3 regions of the Brevibacillus sp. HD3.3A genome follow, and region 2 is predicted to be linked to each of the others. Evidence: riboswitches for the same ligand, from Rfam matches in the RefSeq annotation. Region 2 holds a riboswitch; each other region holds the start of a gene.
The links. A riboswitch is a leader RNA that binds a small molecule or an ion and turns the genes downstream of it on or off. The one in region 2 is predicted to bind cyclic di-GMP.
Positions count from the first base shown of each region.

Region 1: linked by a shared signal. The riboswitch ahead of HP435_RS08130 (methyl-accepting chemotaxis protein) and the one ahead of HP435_RS27260 (methyl-accepting chemotaxis protein) in region 2 are both predicted to bind cyclic di-GMP.
Region 3: linked by a shared signal. The riboswitch ahead of HP435_RS05605 (GNAT family N-acetyltransferase) and the one ahead of HP435_RS27260 (methyl-accepting chemotaxis protein) in region 2 are both predicted to bind cyclic di-GMP.

Region 1 is NZ_CP085874.1:1,662,694-1,669,896, forward strand. Features, by position in the region: gene HP435_RS08130 (methyl-accepting chemotaxis protein) at 1-1,090, opposite strand, end outside; cyclic di-GMP riboswitch class II at 1,239-1,321, opposite strand; gene moaA (GTP 3',8-cyclase MoaA) at 1,510-2,535, shown strand; gene infC (translation initiation factor IF-3) at 2,798-3,301, shown strand; gene rpmI (50S ribosomal protein L35) at 3,332-3,529, shown strand; gene rplT (50S ribosomal protein L20) at 3,621-3,980, shown strand; gene HP435_RS08155 (hypothetical protein) at 4,251-4,484, shown strand; gene HP435_RS08160 (phosphoadenylyl-sulfate reductase) at 4,639-5,340, shown strand; gene sat (sulfate adenylyltransferase) at 5,363-6,514, shown strand; gene ilvB (biosynthetic-type acetolactate synthase large subunit) at 7,122-7,203, shown strand, end outside.
Region 2 is NZ_CP085874.1:5,830,210-5,837,412, forward strand. Features, by position in the region: gene HP435_RS27260 (methyl-accepting chemotaxis protein) at 1-1,355, opposite strand, end outside; cyclic di-GMP riboswitch class I at 1,428-1,528, opposite strand; gene HP435_RS27265 (methyl-accepting chemotaxis protein) at 1,751-3,208, opposite strand; gene HP435_RS27270 (formate--tetrahydrofolate ligase) at 3,528-5,156, opposite strand; gene HP435_RS27275 (FAD-binding oxidoreductase) at 5,303-6,694, opposite strand; gene HP435_RS27280 (SDR family oxidoreductase) at 6,698-7,203, opposite strand, start outside.
Region 3 is NZ_CP085874.1:1,089,664-1,096,866, forward strand. Features, by position in the region: gene HP435_RS05585 (MFS transporter) at 50-1,246, opposite strand; gene HP435_RS05590 (MarR family winged helix-turn-helix transcriptional regulator) at 1,308-1,763, opposite strand; gene HP435_RS05595 (sensor domain-containing diguanylate cyclase) at 2,009-3,628, opposite strand; gene HP435_RS05600 (methyl-accepting chemotaxis protein) at 3,863-5,326, opposite strand; gene HP435_RS05605 (GNAT family N-acetyltransferase) at 5,328-5,792, opposite strand; cyclic di-GMP riboswitch class I at 6,117-6,200, opposite strand; gene HP435_RS05610 (hypothetical protein) at 6,395-6,577, shown strand; gene HP435_RS05615 (TrmB family transcriptional regulator) at 6,683-7,203, shown strand, end outside.

The DNA.
Region 1 (7,203 bases), 2.0 Mb from region 2:
CCATTTGCTGGGTCACCTGATTGGAGACATGCTGCAACGATGCCATATTGGTTGTAATTTGGCTGATTTGTTCTTTTGTATGCTCGGCCAATTTGCGAACTTCTGAGGCGACAACGGCGAAGCCGCGCCCCTGGTCGCCTGCCCGCGCAGCCTCGATACTGGCGTTGAGGGCGAGCAGATTCGTTTGCTCGGCGATTTCCCGAATAATATGCACGACATCCTGGGTCTGGTGAATCTCCTGATCGAGCTTGTTGACGCGGCCCATGACCTCTTCGAAGACGCGCCCGACTTGCCGGATGTCTCCCAGCGCGGCATTGATGATCTGCCTGCTCTGTTCTGCGGAGTGGACGGCATCGTCCGTTCCTTCCGCCACCTTGATAGCGTGGTTGGCCACTTCCTGAATGGAAGCGCTCATTTCTTCCGTAGCTGCTGTCACGCTGTGGCTTTCCTCAATTTGTTCGTCCATGCCCGAGATGAGCTGTTTGGTCGTATCGAGCTGTGTCATATGATTCAACATGTCGGAGATGCCGAACAAAAATGATTTGAACGTCTCTTCCATATATACTTCCACGATCAGTTGCTGATCGAACGCTGCCAGTTTTTGGACGGATGTGACCATTTGCATCATTTGATGCGGCTGATGGCTCCATTTTTCCATCAAGATCGATGTCATGATCTGAATCAACATATGATGAGCGGAGATAAAATGATCGGCTGTCAGATGAATGCGGCTGTGAACTTGTCCAATCACAATTCTCGTCTTCACGTATTCGTAATCCACATTCGCCTGCAGAAACTGTTCAAGATACAACTCCAATGTGTGTTTCAATTTTCCTAGTGTTGAGTGGTCGAGAATCAGTTTTTGCAATTGATCAACAGCCGTGATTGCGCCGTAAAATTGGTCGACAATCTTCGCTTTAAAGGGCGAAAGCGTTTCGGCAGCATTTTTGACATGGGCGAGCGTGTCTTGATCCACCCCTAAAAAGGACAAGCGCTCCTTTACTCGTTCTCCTACTTGATCGATGTCAGTCGTGTGAGAGGATTTTACGTACTCTGTCCATGGCTTTGTTTTCTTCGTAAAAAATTGCATGCAGACCTCCGGATTCTTTGCTTTTCTCTTTTTTAGTCGTTCGCTTCAAAACGGGGGAAGAGAGCATACGTCAATGGTGCTTTGGTGAGTGAATTGGCGATAGTGGACACGACAAATGTTCTGGGATAAAATAAACCGACCCTACAGCAATAATAGGGTCGGTTGCACTACTCACTCCCAGCCATTCAAGTGCCCACATACAAATCGCTGATCATCGCTTCCACTTTCAGTTATACAATTTCACAATATATAGTCATATTAGCTTATATTAATTCAAAAAGGGAATAGCAAAAATGAGCTATTTACACTTTCAAGCAAAATATTATGGTTTTGCATAGGAACAACCAGGCGAAAGTGCAGGAAAGCTATTACGCCCGATCGTGGATATGATACGCTAGGAAAAAGGAGAGTGACAGCCAATGCCAGAGCAGTCGCCACTCGTTGATACACGAAATCGCCCTCTCCGCGATTTGCGTATTTCCGTGACAGACAAATGCAATTTTCGTTGCAGATACTGCATGCCTGCGGAAATTTTTGGACCGGACTTTGAGTTTTTGCCGCAGCACAAGCTGCTTTCATTTGAAGAGATTGTTCGACTGACCGACATTTTCGCCTCGCTTGGCGTCCAGAAAATCAGAATTACAGGCGGAGAGCCGCTCATGCGCAGAGGCTTGCCTGTGTTAATTGAAATGATAAAAAAAGTAGCAGGTATTCACGACATCGCTATGACCACCAACGGTTCGTTGCTCGTCCGCCACGCGCAGGCTCTGAAGGAAGCAGGACTTGACCGCGTGACAGTCAGTCTCGACAGTCTGGACAACGAGCGGTTCGGCACATTGAACGGCAGGGGCTATCCGGTAGAAGCTGTGCTGGACGGCATACGGGCGGCGGCTGAAGCAGGTCTTGGCGTGAAAATCAACATGGTCGTGCAGCGGGGAGTGAATGACCAAGATATTTTGCCGATGGCCAAATACTTCCGCGAGCAGGGGCATACTTTGCGCTTCATTGAATTTATGGATGTCGGAAACTCCAATGGCTGGAAGCTGGATCAGGTCGTGCCGTCCAGCGAAATCGTCCGCATGATTCACCAGGAGATGCCGCTTGTTCCGATCGAGGCAAATTACTTCGGGGAGGTCGCTTCGCGCTATCGCTACGAGGACGGGGATCAGGAGATCGGGCTGATTTCTTCTGTGACGCAAGCTTTTTGCTCCACCTGTACCCGCGCCAGGCTGTCCGCAGAGGGCAAAATGTACAACTGCTTGTTCGCTTCTGCGGGAGAAGACTTGCGCGAGCCGCTGCGAAACGGAGCGAGCGACGATGAGATCAGAGCGCAGATTCAGACGATCTGGACCAAGCGCGATGAACGATATTCAGAAGAGCGGCTGGATGAGACGCCTGGCCTCGTAAAACGTCCCAAGGTGGAAATGTCGCACATTGGAGGATAGTGTGTGATAAGCCTTGACAAAGACAACTCTAACCTGTATCATGAATTGAGTGTATAAACACTTCATACTTCGAGAACAAGCAGAGGCGCCCAGCTTCTCACCTGCGTCGACGTCTTCCACGACTGTTGACAGGTAACTCTTATGCAAAGATCCTTGGATCTGATGAAATTGCTTAGGTGAGATATGTGCGGGCGCAGATGCGTTCGCACATTTTTGTTCCTTCTCGAAATTGACGGAGGTGGCAAGTATTAGCAAGGATCAAATGTTAATCAACGAAGCGATCCGTGCCCGTGAAGTCCGTTTGATCGGTGCTGACGGGAGCCAATTGGGAGTCGTACCTTTTAGGGAAGCGTTGCGCATTGCCCAGGAAGCCGAACTGGATCTGGTAAACGTTGCTCCTACAGCCAAACCGCCTGTTTGCCGTATCATGGACTATGGAAAGTTCAAGTACGAGCAGGCGAAAAAGGAGAAAGAAGCGCGGAAAAACCAGAAGATCATCGAGCTGAAAGAAGTGCGTTTTTCGTCTAACATCGAGGAACACGATTTTCAAACCAAGCTTCGCAACGTCCGCAAGTTCTTGGAGGATCATCACAAGGTGAAGTGTACGATCCGTTTCCGTGGACGTGAAATCACCCACTCCGAAATCGGCCTTGGCGTTATGGAACGTGTGGCTGCCCAGTGTGAAGATCTCGCTACGCCTGAGCGTAAACCGAAGATCGAGGGCCGCAGCATGATCATGATTCTGGCTCCGAAAGCGGAAAAGTAAGATAGTAGTTTAGACAGGAGGATTTTTCAGATGCCTAAAATGAAAACCAACAAGGCTGCTGCGAAACGTTTCAAAAAGACTGGAAGCGGCCAATTGAAGCGCGACCGCGCATTTGGTAGCCACTTGTTCGCTAACAAATCGACGAAAGCGAAGCGCCACCTGCGCAAAGCTGCACTCGTTTCCAAAGGCGATCAAAAACGTATTGAGCAAATGCTCACTTACCTGTAAGTTTTTGTATCACTACACACATTACGCAGCATGAGCTCCCTAAGCGCCTAGCAGTAGGCCGCCATGCTGGAAAGACCAGGAGGAGTTTAGTATGCCAAGAGTAAAAGGTGGCATTGTTACACGCCGTCGTCATAAGAAAATTTTGAAGCTGGCGAAAGGATACTTCGGTTCCAAACATCGCCTGTTTAAATCCGCTAATGCGCAGGTAATGAAATCCCTGCTTTATGCATACCGTGATCGTCGTCAAAAGAAACGCGACTTCCGCAAACTGTGGATCACTCGTATCAACGCGCAAGCTCGCTTGAACGGTCTGTCCTACAGCCGTCTGATGCATGGCCTGAAAGTGGCTGGCATCGAAGTGAACCGCAAAATGCTGGCTGATCTGGCTGTTAACGACAAAGCTGCTTTCAACGAACTGGCAACAGTTGCAAAAGGCAAGCTGAACGCTTAATCGGCTGCATCACGAGCCGACCTTTTCCCCGTGGGGAGATGGTCGGTTTTTTTGCGTATAAAGGTCTTTCCCTTTTTCCATCCGCAAGACAGCAAGTATCGGCAAAAAGCAGCCAAACGGCTTTTGCCGCCAAAAAATGGGCGTGGGACGTAGAAGAACTTCCGTCTCAGGTTGGAGAGAAAAACAATCTTCCGTCCGTGTCGGAGGGACTGCCTCCTGCCATACAATAAAAAGTGTCAAAGGAAAACATTGGATAGGGAGAGATCATATATGAAAAAACAAAAATGGATGATGATGATGGGTGCTACGGCGGTTGTTTGTTCGGCGTTGTTCGTTCCGGGAGCATTTGCCAAAGAAAAAGACGATGTCTATGTAGCACCGGTCGTTTTCACGAAAGGCGCACCTCTTGTGCAAAACGTGGATCAGGTCAAAAATACGATTCCTACCAGCAGCACATTTATTATCCCGCCTGCCAAAGAAGACGTGAAAGTAGAAAAGAAATAACAGCGAAATACCGCGAGAAGCGATCAGGCATAATGTCTGGTCGCTTCGTTCATTTTGGCGTGGCCGATGCAGTTTTGTCGGCAGGACGAATCTCCACTTCCGGATTTCCAACATATGATGGTGGGTGAATCCTAGCAGGAAGGGAGTTTCGCTGATGAGCAATCGCCAGAGGATGGCGGATGAGGAATTGCAGGTATGGGCATACCGGATGGAAGCCAAATTGCCACAGGACGTGCTGGTTCTGGCGGTAGAAAACTTTGCAGGCAATCTCGTCCTCGCCTCAAGCTTTGGTGCCGAAGATGTAGTGCTGATCGACATGCTGCATAAACTGGCGCCGACCATACCTGTCTTTTATCTCGATACGAACAAACATTTTGCCGAAACCTACGAGACGCGGGACAAACTGCAAGAGCGTTACCAGACCAAGTTTATCCAGGTGTTGCCACAGATGACGCTGGCTGAGCAGGAAGAGAAGCATGGAGAGAAATTATGGGAAACGGACCCGAATCTTTGCTGCCAAATTCGCAAGGTAGAGCCATTGCAGCGGGTTTTGTCCGGCTACGACGCGTGGATTACAGGAATACGCCGCGATCAGGCGCCGACACGCGCCCATGCGAAAAAAGTGGAGTGGGATGACAAATTCAATCTGGTGAAGTTTAATCCGCTTGCGGACTGGACGATGGATCAGGTGTGGGAATATATACATGCAAATCAGGTCCCTTACAATCCGCTGCATGATCGCCACTATCCGAGCATTGGCTGCAGTGTGTGCACCCGGCCTGTCCTCCCGGGGCAAGATCCGCGTGCAGGGCGCTGGGCCGGCTTTGACAAGACCGAGTGCGGTCTGCACAAGTAGGAGAGGAAGAGGGGGAGTTGGCATGCAAACGATCTTGCCGCACGGCGGAACGCTCATCAATCGGCTGGTGAACCAGGCGGAAGCGGCAGACAACGCAAGTGTCAAAAAAGTGATCACGATAGACGAATGGACCTTGTCCGATCTCGATTGTTTGGCGATTGGCGCCTTTTCGCCGCTGACAGGCTTTATGAACGAGGCAGACTACCGCTCTGTCGTCGAGACGATGCGGCTCGCAGACGGGACAGTGTGGCCTTTGCCGGTAACGCTTGCTGTCGATCCGCTCGTGTATGCGGACATTCAGCCGGGAGACAGGGTGCTGTTGCGCGGGGAGGATGGGGAGGATTATGCGGTTCTTCACGTGCAAAGCTGCTATGAGCCGGACAAGGAACGGGAAGCGAGACAAGTATTTCGCACGGCCGATCAGGCGCATCCGGGCGTGAAGAAGCTTGCCCAGAAGCCGGGCCTGTATGTGGGCGGTCCTGTGCAAGTGCTGAAAAGACCGAGGCCAAAGCGCTTTGCCGAGTATTATTTGACGCCGGAGGAAACGCGAGAAAGCTTTGCCAGACAAGGCTGGAAAACAGTGGTCGGCTTTCAGACGAGAAATCCGGTCCACCGGGCGCACGAGTACATCCAGAAAGCGGCGATGGAGATCGTTGACGGGCTGTTTCTCAACCCGTTGATGGGGGAGACGAAGTCGGACGATATCGATTCGCAAGTGAGAATGAAAAGCTATCTCGCCCTGCTGGAAAATTACTATCCGAAACAGCGCGTGCTGCTCGCCGCCTTTCCGGCAGCCATGCGTTATGCGGGGCCGAGAGAGGCGGTTTTTCACGCGCTCGTCCGCAAAAACTACGGCTGCACGCACTTCATCGTAGGCCGCGATCATGCAGGAGTCGGCGATTACTACGGGACGTATGACGCGCAGCACATCTTTTCTGCGTTTGAGCCAGGCGAGCTGGGTATCCAGCTTTTGTTTTTCGAACACAGCTTTTACTGCACGGCTTGCCAGGGGATGGCGACCGCGAAGACTTGCCCGCATGACGCGAGCTTGCACCTGACGCTTTCCGGGACAAAAGTGCGCGAATTGCTGCGCAGCGGCAAGACTCCGCCCCCGGAATTTACCCGCCCGGAAATCGCCAGCATTTTGATCGAGGGTCTGCGCGAACAGAGATAAACGTGTTCCCAAAACAGGGGGAAGGGACGGCAGTGCCGTTCCGTTTCCTTGTCCAAAACGGGGACAAGCCGGAACAAAAATGTATCCGCTTTCACGCAAAAACCGCGCCGTTCCGCCATTTTCTATTGAGCACTCGTTCGGACGAAAGTCTAGTAAAATCTTTTTGTTTTCGTTGACACCCCAAAAGTGCCTAGCTATAATCAGACGTAACACTTTATTTTCTGACAACAACAATATTAGAAATATTGTTATAATAGCAGGCTATGACGAGGATGGTGCACGTCTCCCCTTTTACAGAGAGCCCTGATTGCTGAGAAACGGGTATCGGGTACGTTGCATTGCTCACCTCCGAGCTGTTTTGCTGAAATGTGCGTAAAATCACATAGTAGGCAAAACCGATTAACACCCGTTAGCGTGTTACAGTCCGCATTTATTGTGACTGGCTGAGATCGGCTGACCGTGAGGCGCCGATAAAGTTGGGTGGTACCGCGAACCCTTTCGCCCCAAAAGACATGGAAATCGAACCGTGTCGGGGCGAAAGGGTTTTTCTATGTGTCTATAGGTATTGTTTATAGGTACCTGTTGAGAAGTGGGAGGAGGAGAGGAAATGAGTGTTGAAATGGCCGAATTGCAGAAAAAGAACGGCATGCCACCGATCCAGTTCGGTGAGGAAGTGACAGGAGCAGAAA
Region 2 (7,203 bases):
ATGCTGCCCATTTGCCGCACCGCCTGCTCCACGACAGTCGTTCCTTGCTCAGCCTGTTCCGAAGCCTCGCGCGCCGCCTCGGAAACATGCGCAGATGTCTCGGCGATTTTCACGATCCCTGCTGCCATATCATTCATGGACAGCGCGACATCTTTGGAGCTGGTCGCCTGCGCTTCCGCTCCGCCTGCAATTTGATTGATCGATTGCCCGATGCGATTGACGTTTTCCGTCGCATGCTCAATGCCTGCCGATACTTCCTGAGTAAAGCGCAGCACCTGCTCGGAAGATTGCGATACCCCCTCAATCAGACCTTTCAAGTGCGCAACAGTCTGGTTGAAGTCACGGGAAAGCACCGCAAGCTCATCCTTGCCGTCTACCGTAACGGTCTGCGTGAGATTCCCTTGCGCCACCACATTGACCACTTGGTTCAGACGCTGAATCGGTTTCACCAGGCGAACAGACAGCCAGTATACGAAAATGATCCCGAGCGCCAACACAACCAGTGAAATCGCAAGCAGCTTGATCGACAGCTCATTTACCGGAGCGTGCAAATCTTTGACCGGAGCCGTGATGAATACGCCCCAGTTCAGTTTCGTCGATGCGTACGAGGAGAACTGCGCCGTTTGCTCCTGCTGGTATTGAATAATTCCATGCCCGCCTTGCTGCGTCGCTTCAAATGCCGTTTTCAGCTCAGGAATGTCGCTTTCCAGCACGGATTGCTTCAAAATAAACTCGCTATTCGGATGCCAGATATACGTTCCTTTTTTGCTGACGAGAAAAGCATAGCCGCTGTGCCCGAATTTCTCTTCGGAAACCGTTTTTTGAATCTCATTGATTGGGATAGTAGAGCCGACATAGCCGTATTGGCGGTTGTCTTTCATCAATGGCAAAATGACCGTCACAATGTTATTGCCTGTCCGTTGGGAAACAACCGGCTCGGATACGATGATTTTCCCTTCGCCTTTTCCTGCTTCCTGAAAATGCGGACGGTCGGAAGGATTGGTTTCCTCTCCTTTGAAGTTGATGACCTTTTTGCCGCTCAAGTCATAGGAAAAGAAAAACGTTTCAAACTCAGGGTTTTTCTTTTGCGCTTCCTGAATCAGCCTCAAGTCATGCTCGAAATTGTTGTCTGAGGACATCATCTCCCCGACTGTTTCCACGATTCCGATTTTTTCCTGGAAGAAGCTGTCGATACGGATGGATAGATTGCTGGCTGTCAGTTCCGCTTCTTTGTCCAGGCTCGATGATAGCAATTGCGAAGAGCTGTAGTAGCTGGCCCCGCATACCGTGCCCAAGCTGATGATCAAAAGCAGGCACATAACGACAATTAACTTTTTCTTTAGACTTGATTCCATCACACGGTGTACCTCCTATCCTTTTTTTCACAACAAAAAAGACTGCCACCCGGACAGCCTTTTTGCGTTCGGCATGGCAACCCGGCTATCGTAGCAGCAGAGAAATGCAATCTGCTTGCCTTAGACCCGTGGCTTTGCGTCCCTGCCTTTCAACAGGTTTGCCTTTGTCATTTTTTGTCGTATTTTGTTTATAAATTTACTATAGCACACGAAAGTAAAAATGTGGGTTAACTTTCAAATAATGCCTTGGATTTTTTTCCACACGAAATCTTTACCCGATTTGTTTGATAGCTAAACTACTTTTCTTGCATAAAATTACAAAAAAGCCCCTCCAAGTAAACCATTGTGCGCTTTTCACGCCATGTCTACTTAAAGGGGATGCTATCAGATCATAGCTACTTCCCAGACTCCACAGCCAAGCTGCTTAACGTATCGGTAAGCAGCTCCAACTCTCTAAAGCTTGCCACAATTTGTTCAATCCGTTCTGTTTGTTCGTCTACACTCGCCAATACTTGCTCTACAGACGCACTGGATTGTTCCGTTACGCTATAAATCTGGGTGATTTCATCCACAATCCGCAGCGAACCATTCTCCAACGCATGAATGAGCGTCTCAACCTCGCCCGCTTGAATCACAACGCTATTCGCGTTATTTGTAATTTGTTTTAATATGGATTCTGTGTGCTGCGCAGCGTTTTGACTGTCTACAACAGCGGCTTGTCCGGTAATGATTTGCTTGGCAAGGTCGCTTGTTTTATTTTGGATATCCACCAATATGCCTGCTATTTCTTCCGTCGATTGCTGTGAATGGACAGCCAGCTTCCTCACTTCATCAGAAACCACGGCAAAACCCCGCCCGTGCTCTCCCGCACGCGCTGCTTCGATGGCAGCATTCAAGGCCAGCAGGTTGGTTTGGTTGGAGATCTCGCTAATCTTGGAAAGAACAGAACCGATTTGCTGATTTCGTTCATGAAGCTCGTTCATCAACGTCACGGTTTTATCGATGATCGTACTGATATGAGCCATTTGTTTCGTTAGCGTCGACACCTGTTCATTTCCTTCTTCCGTTACCTTCACAGTCGCTAATGTTAAATCTTTCATGCGCTGCGAACTGGCGGCTACTCGCTGAACTCCATGATTTGAATCTTGTACGGAGTTGGAGATATCGCCGACACTTGCTGCCTGCAGTTGCACGCCTTTAGCCACCTCGGAAAAAGACGTCAATACTTCCCGAGAGACGCGTTCCGTAAAAAGGACATTATCTTTTAGCGACAAGCTGAATTGTTTAAGCGTCTCCACCGAATGTAACACCTTACCAAAAATTTGCTCGATTTGCTGTTTAGCAAACAGCGTTTCCTTATGCCGGCTTTCCGCTTGCAAATACACGTTCTCGTTAAGCTTTGCGACATAGATCGTGATGATGGCAACCACGACGAGCGGAACATTATTTGCATCTGCATAAACATTCAGATATTGACCTAGATTCGCAGTAATGATGGCTACAACTGACATCGCAATAACAGGGCGATAGTTGGGATAAAGAGATACAAGAGCGAGGTACTCGAACAAATTTAGCATACTCCTCTCGGCTGTCCGGGGAAAAGTAAGCAAATGCATAACACAAATAAGAGAAAGGACGCCAACCAAGACATACGGAATGAGCAAAATGGTTTTCGCTGCGCGGTTCATCCACATCAGCAGCAAACAAATCCCGGCAAACACGAACCACTGAATGACAAAAGCAAGGCTTAAACCTCGTGTTATATCGATCGCTACTTGCAGTACTACCATAAGCCATCCAATGCAAATGACAATTTTATTGCGCTGCTTGGTAATCAATGTTTTTTGATCCACATGGCACCTTCCTCTTCATCTTAGAAGTATGGAAAAGATGGATGAATGAGTAGCTGTGAGCCTCCTTTCCGCTATGCAACTGATAATCTGAGGCAATTTTCCCAACTTTCGAGAAAAAAATAGAAAAACACCGTCTGTTTTTGGTAGAATTTTGGTTTCCAGCAAAACCTCCAAAACAGATAGGTGTTCTCTTCTATGATAACGAAAGAAAGCTCCCATGATCAACTACAACCGGGTTTGCAGGCTTGTTTAGCTCTGCCTAAGCGCGAAAAAAAGCTGACACTTTGTTGCCCGTGTCAGCTTTTTGCCTTTGTGTTGCTTAGCTCAGTCCCTCTACATGGCCGTGCTCATCCACGTACAGCGACTCGGCTGCCGGCTTTTTCGGAAGTCCAGGCATCGTCACCAGGCTTCCGGTGAGCGCCACGATAAAGCCTGCCCCCGCCGAAATCCGCACCTCGCTCACCTGAATGGTGAAGTCTACAGGTGCTCCCAGCTGGTCAGCGCGATCTGTAAACGAGTATGGTGTCTTCGCCATGCAGACAGGCAGATGGGCAAGCCCCATGTCTTCGATCTTTTGCATCGTCTTCAATGCCAATGGCGAAAAGACTACGCCAGAACCGCGGTAAATCTCCTTCACGACCGTCTCGATTTTTTCTTTCACGCTACGGTCTTCTTCGTACAAAAAGCGGAACTGCGAAGGACGCTCTGCCGCCCGCGTTACTTTTTCAGCCAGTTCGACCGCACCTTCGCCGCCTTCTGCCCAAGCCTTGGATAGCGCGGCTTCTGCTCCGGCCTCCTGGCACAGCTTCACGACTGCGTCGATCTCTCTTGGCGTATCTGTGGCAAAATGGTTGATGGCTACAATCGCTGGTACGCCGAACTTTTGGAGGTTCTCCAGATGGCGACGGACGTTGGCAAAGCCTGCCTCCAATGCAGCGAGGTTTTCTTCCGCCAGATCAGGCACTTTCACCCCGCCGTTGTATTTCAGCGAACGAACGGTAATCACCACTACGGCCGCCGCTGGAGTCAGTCCCGCTTTTCGGCACTTGATATCAAAAAACTTTTCTGCGCCCAGATCAGCGCCGAAGCCCGCTTCGGTTACGACGTAATCTGCGAGCTTGAGAGCGGTTTTGGTTCCGATCACGCTGCTGCACCCATGGGCGATGTTGGCAAAAGGACCGCCGTGGACGATGACAGGCGTGCCTTCAATCGTTTGCACCAGGTTCGGCTTGATCGCTTCCTTGAGCAGGACGCACATTGCTTCTACCGCGTTGATTTCCTCCGCACGAACCGGCTGATCCTGATAATCGTAGCCGATGATGATGTGATTCAGTCGGTCGCGCAAATCGGCGAGGTTTTCGCTCAAGCACAAAATAGCCATGATCTCCGAAGCAGTCGTAATCATGAAGCCGTCCTCGCGTGTCATGCCGTTGCCTTCGCCGAGTCCGACCACAATATTTCTGAGCGCTCGGTCATTCATGTCCATCGCCCGTTTCCAGACAATCTTCTTCGGATTGATGCCGCGCGGATTGCCGTGGAAAATATGATTGTCAATCATCGCTGCGAGCAAATTGTGCGCAGCTGTAATCGCATGAATGTCTCCGGTAAAGTGCAGGTTGATTTCATCTGCGGGGAGAATTTGCGCCTTGCCGCTTCCGGTAGCGCCTCCCTTGATGCCCATGCACGGCCCCAGAGATGGCTCCCTGAGAGCGGCAATCGTTTTCTTTCCAAGCAAATTAAGCGACTGCGACAGACCGATCGTCGTCAGCGTTTTACCCGCTCCGGCTGGATTCGGATTCATCGCAGTGACGAGAATCAGCTTGCCATCAGGTCGATCTTTTATCTTATTCCATAGTTCATCAGATATTTTTGCCTTAAACTTTCCGTAAAGCTCCAGATCCTGCTCATCGATCCCTGCTGCCTGGGCAATCTCAACAATCGACTTCATGCATGCCTGCCTCCCTGCCTTGCGAAATGTTTATTTACCAATCTCCTACATTCCACATCCTCGCCCTTTCTCCTCTACCTTTCGCCATATTTCGCCAAAAAGAAAAACCTGCATTCGATCATGCCAGATCAGAATGCAGGCCATTGCTAGTTTGCGAATATTTTCCCCGGGTTCAGGATGGCGTTCGGATCGAGAACTTGCTTCATCGACCGCATCACGTCCAGCGCCGCTCCGTGCTCCTTGCGCTGATATTTGACTTTGCCCACTCCTACGCCATGCTCTCCGGTGCACGTCCCGCCGCGGCTCAGCGCGTACTCTACCAGATGGGCGTTCAACTCCTCGGCTCGGGCCATCTCTTGTGCATCATGTACGTCGATCATCAAAATCGCGTGGTAGTTTCCGTCGCCGACATGTCCCAGCACGGCTCCATCCAAACCTGAGCGGTCAATGGCCTGCCGGGCGTCCACGACTGCCTTCGCCAGTTCGGAAAAAGGCACGCATACATCGGTCACCATCATTTTTTTGCCGGGCGATTTGTGCAGAAAAGCGTAAGCCAGATTGTGGCGCGCATCCCAAAGCGCGGCACGGGCTTTGGAATCAGTCTCGAACAGAAACTGCGTGCAACCGTGCTCGGCACTGATGTTTTGGGCGAACTCAATGTCATGCGCAAGGCTTTGCTCGCTGCCGTGAAACTCAATAAAAAGCGTCGGGTTTTCCGGATAGCTCGTTTCCTTGTACAAATTCACCTGCTGAATGGAACGCTCGTCAACCAGCTCGATACGGGCAACGGGAATCCCCGCTCCCATAATATCCACGACCGTATCTACCGCGTCTTGAACGGTTGGGAAGCTGGCCCGCGCTGCCATCGTCGCCTCGGGAATCCCGTACACACGTAGCGTCAGTTCTGTAAACACGCCCAATGTCCCTTCTGATCCGATGAACAGCCCTGTCAGGTGATACCCGGACGATGATTTGGCCGTCATGCTGCCCGTATGAATGATCCGCCCGTCTGCGAGAACGACCTGCAAATCGCGGACCTGGTCGCGCATGACACCGTAGCGGACGGAAGTGGTGCCACTCGCATTGGTGGCCGCCATCCCGCCTAATGTCGCGTCAGCACCCGGATCAACGGAAAAGAACAAACCGTGCTTTTTCAACTCGCGATTGAGCTGAGTGCGCGTCACCCCCGGCTGTACTCTGACCAAAAAGTCTTGCGGACGCACCTCCAGCACTTGGTTCATCAGCGAAAAGTCCATACTGATTCCCCCTGCGTACGGAATCGCATGGCCTTCCAGACTGGTGCCCAGACCAAACGGTGTCACGGCAATACGCTGTTCATTAGCCAACTGCAAAATGGCGCTGACCTCATCCGCAGACTGCGGAAACACGACAACATCCGGCAGATGAGGGGGATGGTACGATTCATCATGGCTATGATTCATGAGGACAGTCGGATTGGTCGTCACTCTGTCCTCTCCCAACAAACTTGCTAGTTGCTGCCGATAATCCACACACTCTCTCCTTTGCTGCTTCTCCATAGACTAGATTCCCCTCCCGCCATCAACGTTCATGACTTCCCCAGTCACGATCTTGGACAGATCGGAAGCCAGGTACAGAGCGGCCTGCGCGATATCCTCCGGCTGAATCAGCATGCCCAATGGAACGCTGCTGATGAAAATGTCCTTTTTCCCGGCTTCTACCTCTTGCTCGTCTCCGTTGATGAACTTGCCCAGCATGGGAGTCTCCGCCGGGCCAGGATTGATGACATTGACTCTGATTTGATAAGGAGCCAGTTCGATTGCCAGAGCCTTGCTCAGCATGATCGCCGCGCCTTTGGAAGCGCAGTAGGCATTCAGGCCGGGACGCGCACGGATGCCCGCGATGGAGGCGATGTTGATGATGCTGCCCCTCGCTTTCGCCTTCATGTGCGGAACCGCATGTCTGGCCGTCAAGTAGAGCGACTTCGCGTTGACGGACATGATCCGATCCCACTGCTCCAATGTCAGCTCCTCAATCGGAGTAAAAGCTTGCGGAACTCCGGCGCAAT
Region 3 (7,203 bases), 1.4 Mb from region 2:
AACCGAGATAGCCCGACATCCGCTCGCTTCCGCAGCTGCGCAAGTGTTTTTACCCGTGCGCTGGCGCTCGCAGCTTGTTTTTCCAATAAACAAACAGCGCAAAGGCAGCGCAGAGCACGACAGCGGCGAACATGTACGGGAAGTTGATGTTCCAGTCGAACAAAATGCCACCGACTGCGGGACCAACAATAATTCCGAGGCTTGTATAGGTGGAGTTCATCCCGGCGACAAAGCCCTGGTCCTCGTCGGCCATCTTCGAAAGCAGCGTGGTTACAGCAGGGCGCAGCAAGTCGCAGGCAAAAAACACGATGCTGCTGACGACCATGATTCCCCAATAGCTGTTGATGAAGACCGTCGCAAAAATAAACAGCGCGGCTGTCACGAGCGTCGTTTGAATCATGTTTTTCTCGCCAAACTTGTCCACCAGCTTCTCAAAGAAAGCGATCTGGGCAACTACGCCGAAAACGGAGCCGACGGTAATGATGACGGCGATATCTTTGGCAGTGAAGCCGAATTTGGCATCAACAAACAGGCTGAACATCATCTCGTATGCGGCAAGGCCGAAAGAGAGCACAAACACAATCAACAGGGGCACAAAATAGATCGAGCGGAACGATTTTTTGATCTCACCGATGAAGCTGACGCTCACTTTTTGCGCTTTATTTTTTGCCATTTGTTCTTTCGTCAGCGACTCTTCCAGGACAAACAGCGAGATAACGGCGGCGATGCCGGCAAATCCGGCTGCGAAAAAGAATGGAGCGCGTATCCCCAGCTCTGCGATGAATCCGCCCAGTCCGGGACCGATGATGAAACCGCCGCTGATGGCGGCAGCCTGATAGCCCAGCACGCGAGCGCGGTCTTCCAGCGAAGTGCGATCGGCAATGTAAGAGATGACAGCTGGCATAATGAAAGCGTCGCTGATTCCGCCTAAAACTCGCGACAAAAACAAAATCCAGACCTGGTTGCCCAATCCGAACATAAGCTCCGAGAATGCGAACAAGAACAGGCCGAAGACAATCATTTTCTTTCTGCCAAACGTATCGACCCAGACGCCCGTAATCGGCGAGGCGAGAAGCTGGGCGAAGGCAAAGGCGGAAATCAAGTAGCCCACGACTTCTCCGCTCAGGTTCAACTCATGGGCAAAGGACGGCATGACCGGAACGACCAGGCCAATTCCGACGTACGCAATAAATAAATTAAACAAGACTAAACCTAAAGACCAGTTTTGGTTGTTGTTCCTTTTCATGGTTTTCCCCACTAACTCTCCAATGAATTTACAATCCGCTCACAGCCGCGGCTGCTTGCTTTTACCGGCTTTCTGTATCTGCTGATTCTTTTATGGCCCGGTTGACCTTTTTGATCGTTTCCAGCATTTGTTCGAGCACGCTCATGTCGATTTGGGAAAAGTATTGTTTCACAAACGCTTCGTCTGCTTCATCCATCAACTCCGCGTATGTTTGCCCCGCTTCTCCCAGCAGGATAAACGACTCCCGGCGATCTTCCGGATTGCTTTCCCGCCTGATAAACGTCCTGGATTCCAGATGAGACAACACTTGGCTGACTGCGCTTTTCGTAATGGAGAAAAAGGCGGCGATCTCGTTGACGGTCACCCGTTCATTGCGAATGATGTACTGCAACAAGTTTTCCTGCTGAAGCGTCAACTGAAACTCATCCAGCTTTTTTGCGACTTTATTGTAGTACATGTAATATTCGTAAAAGGCATCGTTCAACTCATGGACGATTTTTCGATATTCGGCAAGCATGGATTTCCTCCTCGTGAACAATAGTATTTGCGCGAAGTCTGAACAAAATGAGCCGGGAAAAGGCAGAAGACAAGATCAGAAAGCCCTTGCAAAGTAATTTAGTTTAGTTAACTTAACTATAGTAACTATATATCCCGATGCTTATATTGTCAACGGGCGCATAAAAAAATCGCCTGAACGTCGAGGCGTCCAAGGCGATCTCTGCTATTCGCGAGTGACAGACAGGGGTTCACTCGCGCAAGTTTTTACGAATCAAGCCTGTTTTTTGGTTGCGCGGTTTGGGCTACTACCACCCGATTTCTGCCGGACTGCTTGGCCTGATACAACGCTTGGTCAGCAAGCTCAATCAAAGCGGGAACGGAGCGAAGTTGACGTGTGCGGCTGACGATTCCGATGGAGACAGTGATCGTCTGACCAGTTGGTGTGACACTGTTTTCCATGCTGCATCTGATTTTCTCGGCGATGGAAAAGGCTTCTTCGCTGGAGGCACCGCCTAGCAAGACAATAAATTCTTCTCCGCCAAACCGCCCGCAAACATCGCTGTTGCGGACGGAGGTTGTCATGATCTGGGCAAACAGCTTCAACACTTCGTCTCCCACAGGATGGCCGAAGGTGTCGTTTACATGTTTGAAGCGGTCAATATCCAACAGCAGAATGGAAAAGCTTTTGTTTTCTCGCAACCATTGTTGCAGCAAATTTTCGACGGAACGGCGGTTGGCAAGTCCCGTAAGCGCGTCGGTCGTTGCTTCGTGCGTGAGACGGTCTGTTTTCCGCTTGATTTTTTTGGCGGCATTGCGAAAAGCTTTGGTCAACAAATCAGCTTCCCGGTTCCAGTGATGCCGGTTTTGGGGAAGCTCTACTTTTTCCGAGCCCATCTTGCTCATCAGGTCGGCAAGCTGGACAAAAGGTCTGGCAAGCGTGTGGGCCAGCTTGATGACGATCAGGAGCAAAAGCAGGGAGGGGGGCAGCAAATATGCCAGCATCAGTCTCACCTGACTATGCAACTCGTTGTAGACAAATTCGATGGGGGAGGTGACTATGACGCCCCAGCTGTTTTCGGCAACAGGTGCATACCCGGCCAGCAACTGCCCACCCTGTATGCTCGCCATTTGTTCATGACCGCTTAGCCCAGCCATCAGCTTCCTTACGACGGGGTTGGATTTGAGATCTTTTCCGATCAACTGTTCATCCGGATGGAACAGCAACTGCCCGTTGGAGCCGACGATGGAAAAAGAAGATCCGGTCGTATCCGTTGCCGCGCTGCCGAAAATCATGTTCATGATGTTGTGCTCCTGGAGGTAGATGGTTCCGCCGATGAAGCCGCGATATTTGCCCTCTTTGTCGTAGATCGGCTCGCTCATGAACAAAATATGGCGGTTGCTTCTCGCAGATATGTAGGGCAAGGAAATGTAGGGCTTTTTCAGTTCCAAGGCATAGTTGCCTTCCTTGGTGATAATGTGTTGGCCGACTGTGCCGATGGACGCCGGAGAAACGGTGCGGATAATCCCGTTTTCATCCACGACAGTTAGCGAATTGAAATAGTTGCTGCTTTTGCGAAGGATATCCAGATGTTCGTCGGCTTCTTTTTGCGTCTGCGAGGGGTGGTCGATTACGACTGAGGCGGAATAACGCAAGCTGCTTCGCATGGAGATGAACAAGGAATTGATCATTTGACTCATTTTGCTTGCGCTTGAATAGTTCAAAGTAAGCGTGGTATCAATCAGTGACTTCTTCTTGGACTGATAAGATGCGACGAGCAAAATTGTCACCGTCAACACGATGGACAAGGAAACCAGACCCGTCAGAAGGGCAGTCAGACCAATCTTTTTCCCCGGGCTCAGCTTGAAACGATGTATAACAGGCATATGGCTATGGCCTCTCTTTGCGTTGGATCGATCCATGATGGAAGGAAAGCAAACGGAAAAAATTCATGTGTATTATAAGCGATACCAGGAGGACATGCTATGCAGAAAAAATAATTTGATGGAAAAAAGTTGAGGTTCGTTCACAGTTGTAACAATTAGGTAACATTATTGCCATAAATGCAAAAAACTGCCCTCAAAAGAGGACAGTTTCAGTGGAATTTTTGCCAATGGTTTTTACGTGTTCAAGCCGCGAATTTGTTGCTCGATCTTTTCGAAGCCGCCAGATACTTTGACGATCTCTTCTTTTTGGTCAGAGACGAGCACGAGAACTTCTTCGAGGCTTTCCTTGTTCTTGTCGGTAATGTCTGCGTTGACTTCGACTTTTGCATTGACTTCCTGGATCATGCTGTGCACGTGGACGATGAACTCTTGCAGATTTTTGGTTTTTTCCGCGAAGTTGTGCATGTAGTTGTCCACGTTTGTAAACATTTCTTGGACCTCCATAATGCCTTCGCTGTTCTTTTCAAAAGACACCTGGGACTCGGAGATCATGTCGGAAACGAGCTTCATTTTTTCGCGAATCGTCATCAATAAGGTCGAGATCGATTCGGAGGATACTTTGGAAGACTCGGCCAGCTTGCGCACTTCATCCGCTACGACGGCAAAGCCACGGCCATGCTCACCGGCTCTGGACGCCTCGATGGTGGCATTGAGTGCGAGCAGGTTGGTCTGTGCCGAAATATCGGAGATCGTTTGGATGATTTTTTCAATCGATTCCGTTTCTTTGTTCAGCTCTTGAATCAGTCGGTTCGTATCCTGGATGTCCTTGATGAAGCGTTCAAAGTCGCTGCCGATGTTATTGATGCGCTTGCCGCTTTCATTGGTCGCTTCTTTCGTCGATTCTACGTAATCGTGCATCTCTGTGACAGAACGAGTCATGTCTTCTACCTGGAGATTGGTCGTGCCCATCTCGCGGCGCAGCTCGTTTGTGTTGTCGGTTTGCACAGAGAAGGAGCGCATGATTTCCTGAAGGGAAGCGACGGTTTCAACTGCCCGGACATTCACGCCATCCGTCACCTTGTTCAGATTCTCCTGGTATTCCTGCACAGAGCTGAGCGATTCGTTGATCTGATCCAAAATGCGTTGCAGCGATTCTTTGGAAGCGATCGCCTGCTGCTTCTGTTCTTCGCTTTCCTGTTGCAGTCTGTTGTTGAATATCGCGTGCATCATGCTTGTTGCCGATACGAAGCAGAAGGTAAGCAGGTAGTACATCAAATGAACCGGATTGGAGGTATAAAAAATCGCTTCGCCATTTGTCAGGAAGTAGTACGTGACGATCCCGAGCGCTGCCACGATCGTCAAAATGTTGATCAGCCTGTCCTGATAAATCCCCATGACGGCTACGAAGAACATGATGGTCATAATATTGACCAGCCAAGGATCAAGCCCGGTAATTATGAACATGAAGATGCCGATTACCGCGAAGTTGAAAAACTTCATGAATGGAGCCATTTTGTCGCGCCACGCCGGACGATTGGACAAATACGCGAACGGCGCCAGCACTCCGTACAAAATACCGAGCACAGTCAAGACGAAGGAAATCGGCACTCCCATGATGAGATTCACGATTTGCACCACGGTAATGATGCTTGCAAAAACAATGACGACCCAATTATTTCTTCTTTGTAAAAGTTCCATGTCAGCTAACCTCAACTTTTATTTGTTTGCAAAGCGTTTGATACCAGGAAAACGCGGGATGGTCCTTGCTCGTATAGGCTTCCTGCAGGTGAAAAATGGTCGGGATGGCGTTCGCCCCTTTGTAATAGACCATATCCTTCACTTGTGTCGCTTTGACGTTGTATTTTGTATTAATCAACTGAAAAAAAGCCGGGTCTGCTAAACCGACTGCATGCGTATAACCGTGTTTTTCAGCATAATCGATCATGAGGGCAACGCCCCAACGTCCCAGTTTTCCACGGTATTTCGGCAAGACAGCGAAACTGTCTACTTCCACCACTTTCATATCGGCGCTCAACACGTCCTGAAACAAATCGCGGAGAAAAGCAGAAGATTTTTCATGTGGCGTAAATTCAAAAGTACCGCCTGCTTCGTCATCTTCTGACAATAGCAAATAAGCATCGGAACCATTTTTGACGTATTCCATTTCAAAGCCCATGGAGGTCCAAACGCTCTCCTTGATTTGGTGAAAACTCGCCAAAGACTCTACTGAATCAACCAGTTTGTACATAATACTCCACTCCATTTTTATCTCTCTTTTGTTTTTTCATGTACAAGTTTACTGTTGATAGATGGACTGGCGCCTCCTTTCTATGAGATTGCACACAAAACGGCCATGACCGTTTTGTTGACCGCAAGCGGCCACATCCAATTTCCTGAAAAACGTCGAGACGTTTTTCACACAAAAAAGGCCATTCCACACACGGGAACAGCCTTCAGTCACCATCATCGCACAATTACGCACATGATGTATGGCAACCCGGCTGTCATGGTCGAAGACTTTAGACCCGTGGTTTTGCGTCGCCACCTTTCGATGACTTTGCCTTTGTCATTCAGTTTGCGAAAAATGTATAGTCATGTCGAATCATGCAAAATATAATCCAAAAGAAACAGTCTTGTCAAGTTTTGGTAGGGTAAAAATAACCAATTCTTTATAAAAATAGTCAGAATTAAGGTAACGGTAAGAGTAGCGTAACAAAATTTTACCATCCATCCGATAAAGATAGAGAGAAGAGGAGGGATGAGAGGATGGCAGAGACGAAAACAATCGAATTTCACTTTTCAGGGGGAGAAGTGATCCGCATTGAGACGACAGAACCGGAAGAGATCATCCAGATGGTCGCCAACCAGAAAGATGGATGGCTCCAGTACGACGACATCGTCATCAATGTGCGAAACGTTTCTTATATTAAAGTGAAAGAAATCGCTTAACAGCATGTGTGAAAAAAGCTCTCGAATGCCGAGGGCTTTTTTTGTTGCATGTTTGGCGGGAGAGGCATTATAGTGAGTATAAGACTAACGACTAAAGAGGACGATATGGACGACATTTACAAAGAGTTGCAAAAGCTCGGTTTTTCCCAATACGAGTGCAAGGCTTACATTGGCTTGTTGAAGCATTCTCCGATTACCGGATACGAAATCAGCAAGCGCTCCGGCGTACCGCGCTCGATGATTTACGAGGTCATAGGCAAGCTGCTGGAAAAAGGGGCGGTCTATACGGTGCCTTCAGAGCCTGTGACTTACGCGCCGCTTGCGGCCAGAGAGTTGATTCGCAGATTGCGTGGACAGTTCGAGCAGTCCTTCGACTATTTGGAAAAAAGCTTGTCCGCTTTGGAGTCTGAGCAAGAAGTCGATGTGATTCGCCGGATCAGCGGCGACGAACTGGTGCTGACGGAGATGCGGCAAATGATCAAGCAGGCGACAGGAGAAGTATGGCTGTCGATCTGGGAGCCGCAGGTGCCGGCTATCCAGGAAAGTGTAGATGCGTGCACAGAGGCAGGCATTTCTGTTTTTACCGTGCTGTTTGGGCAAGCACAGACGCGGGTGGGAACGACGTA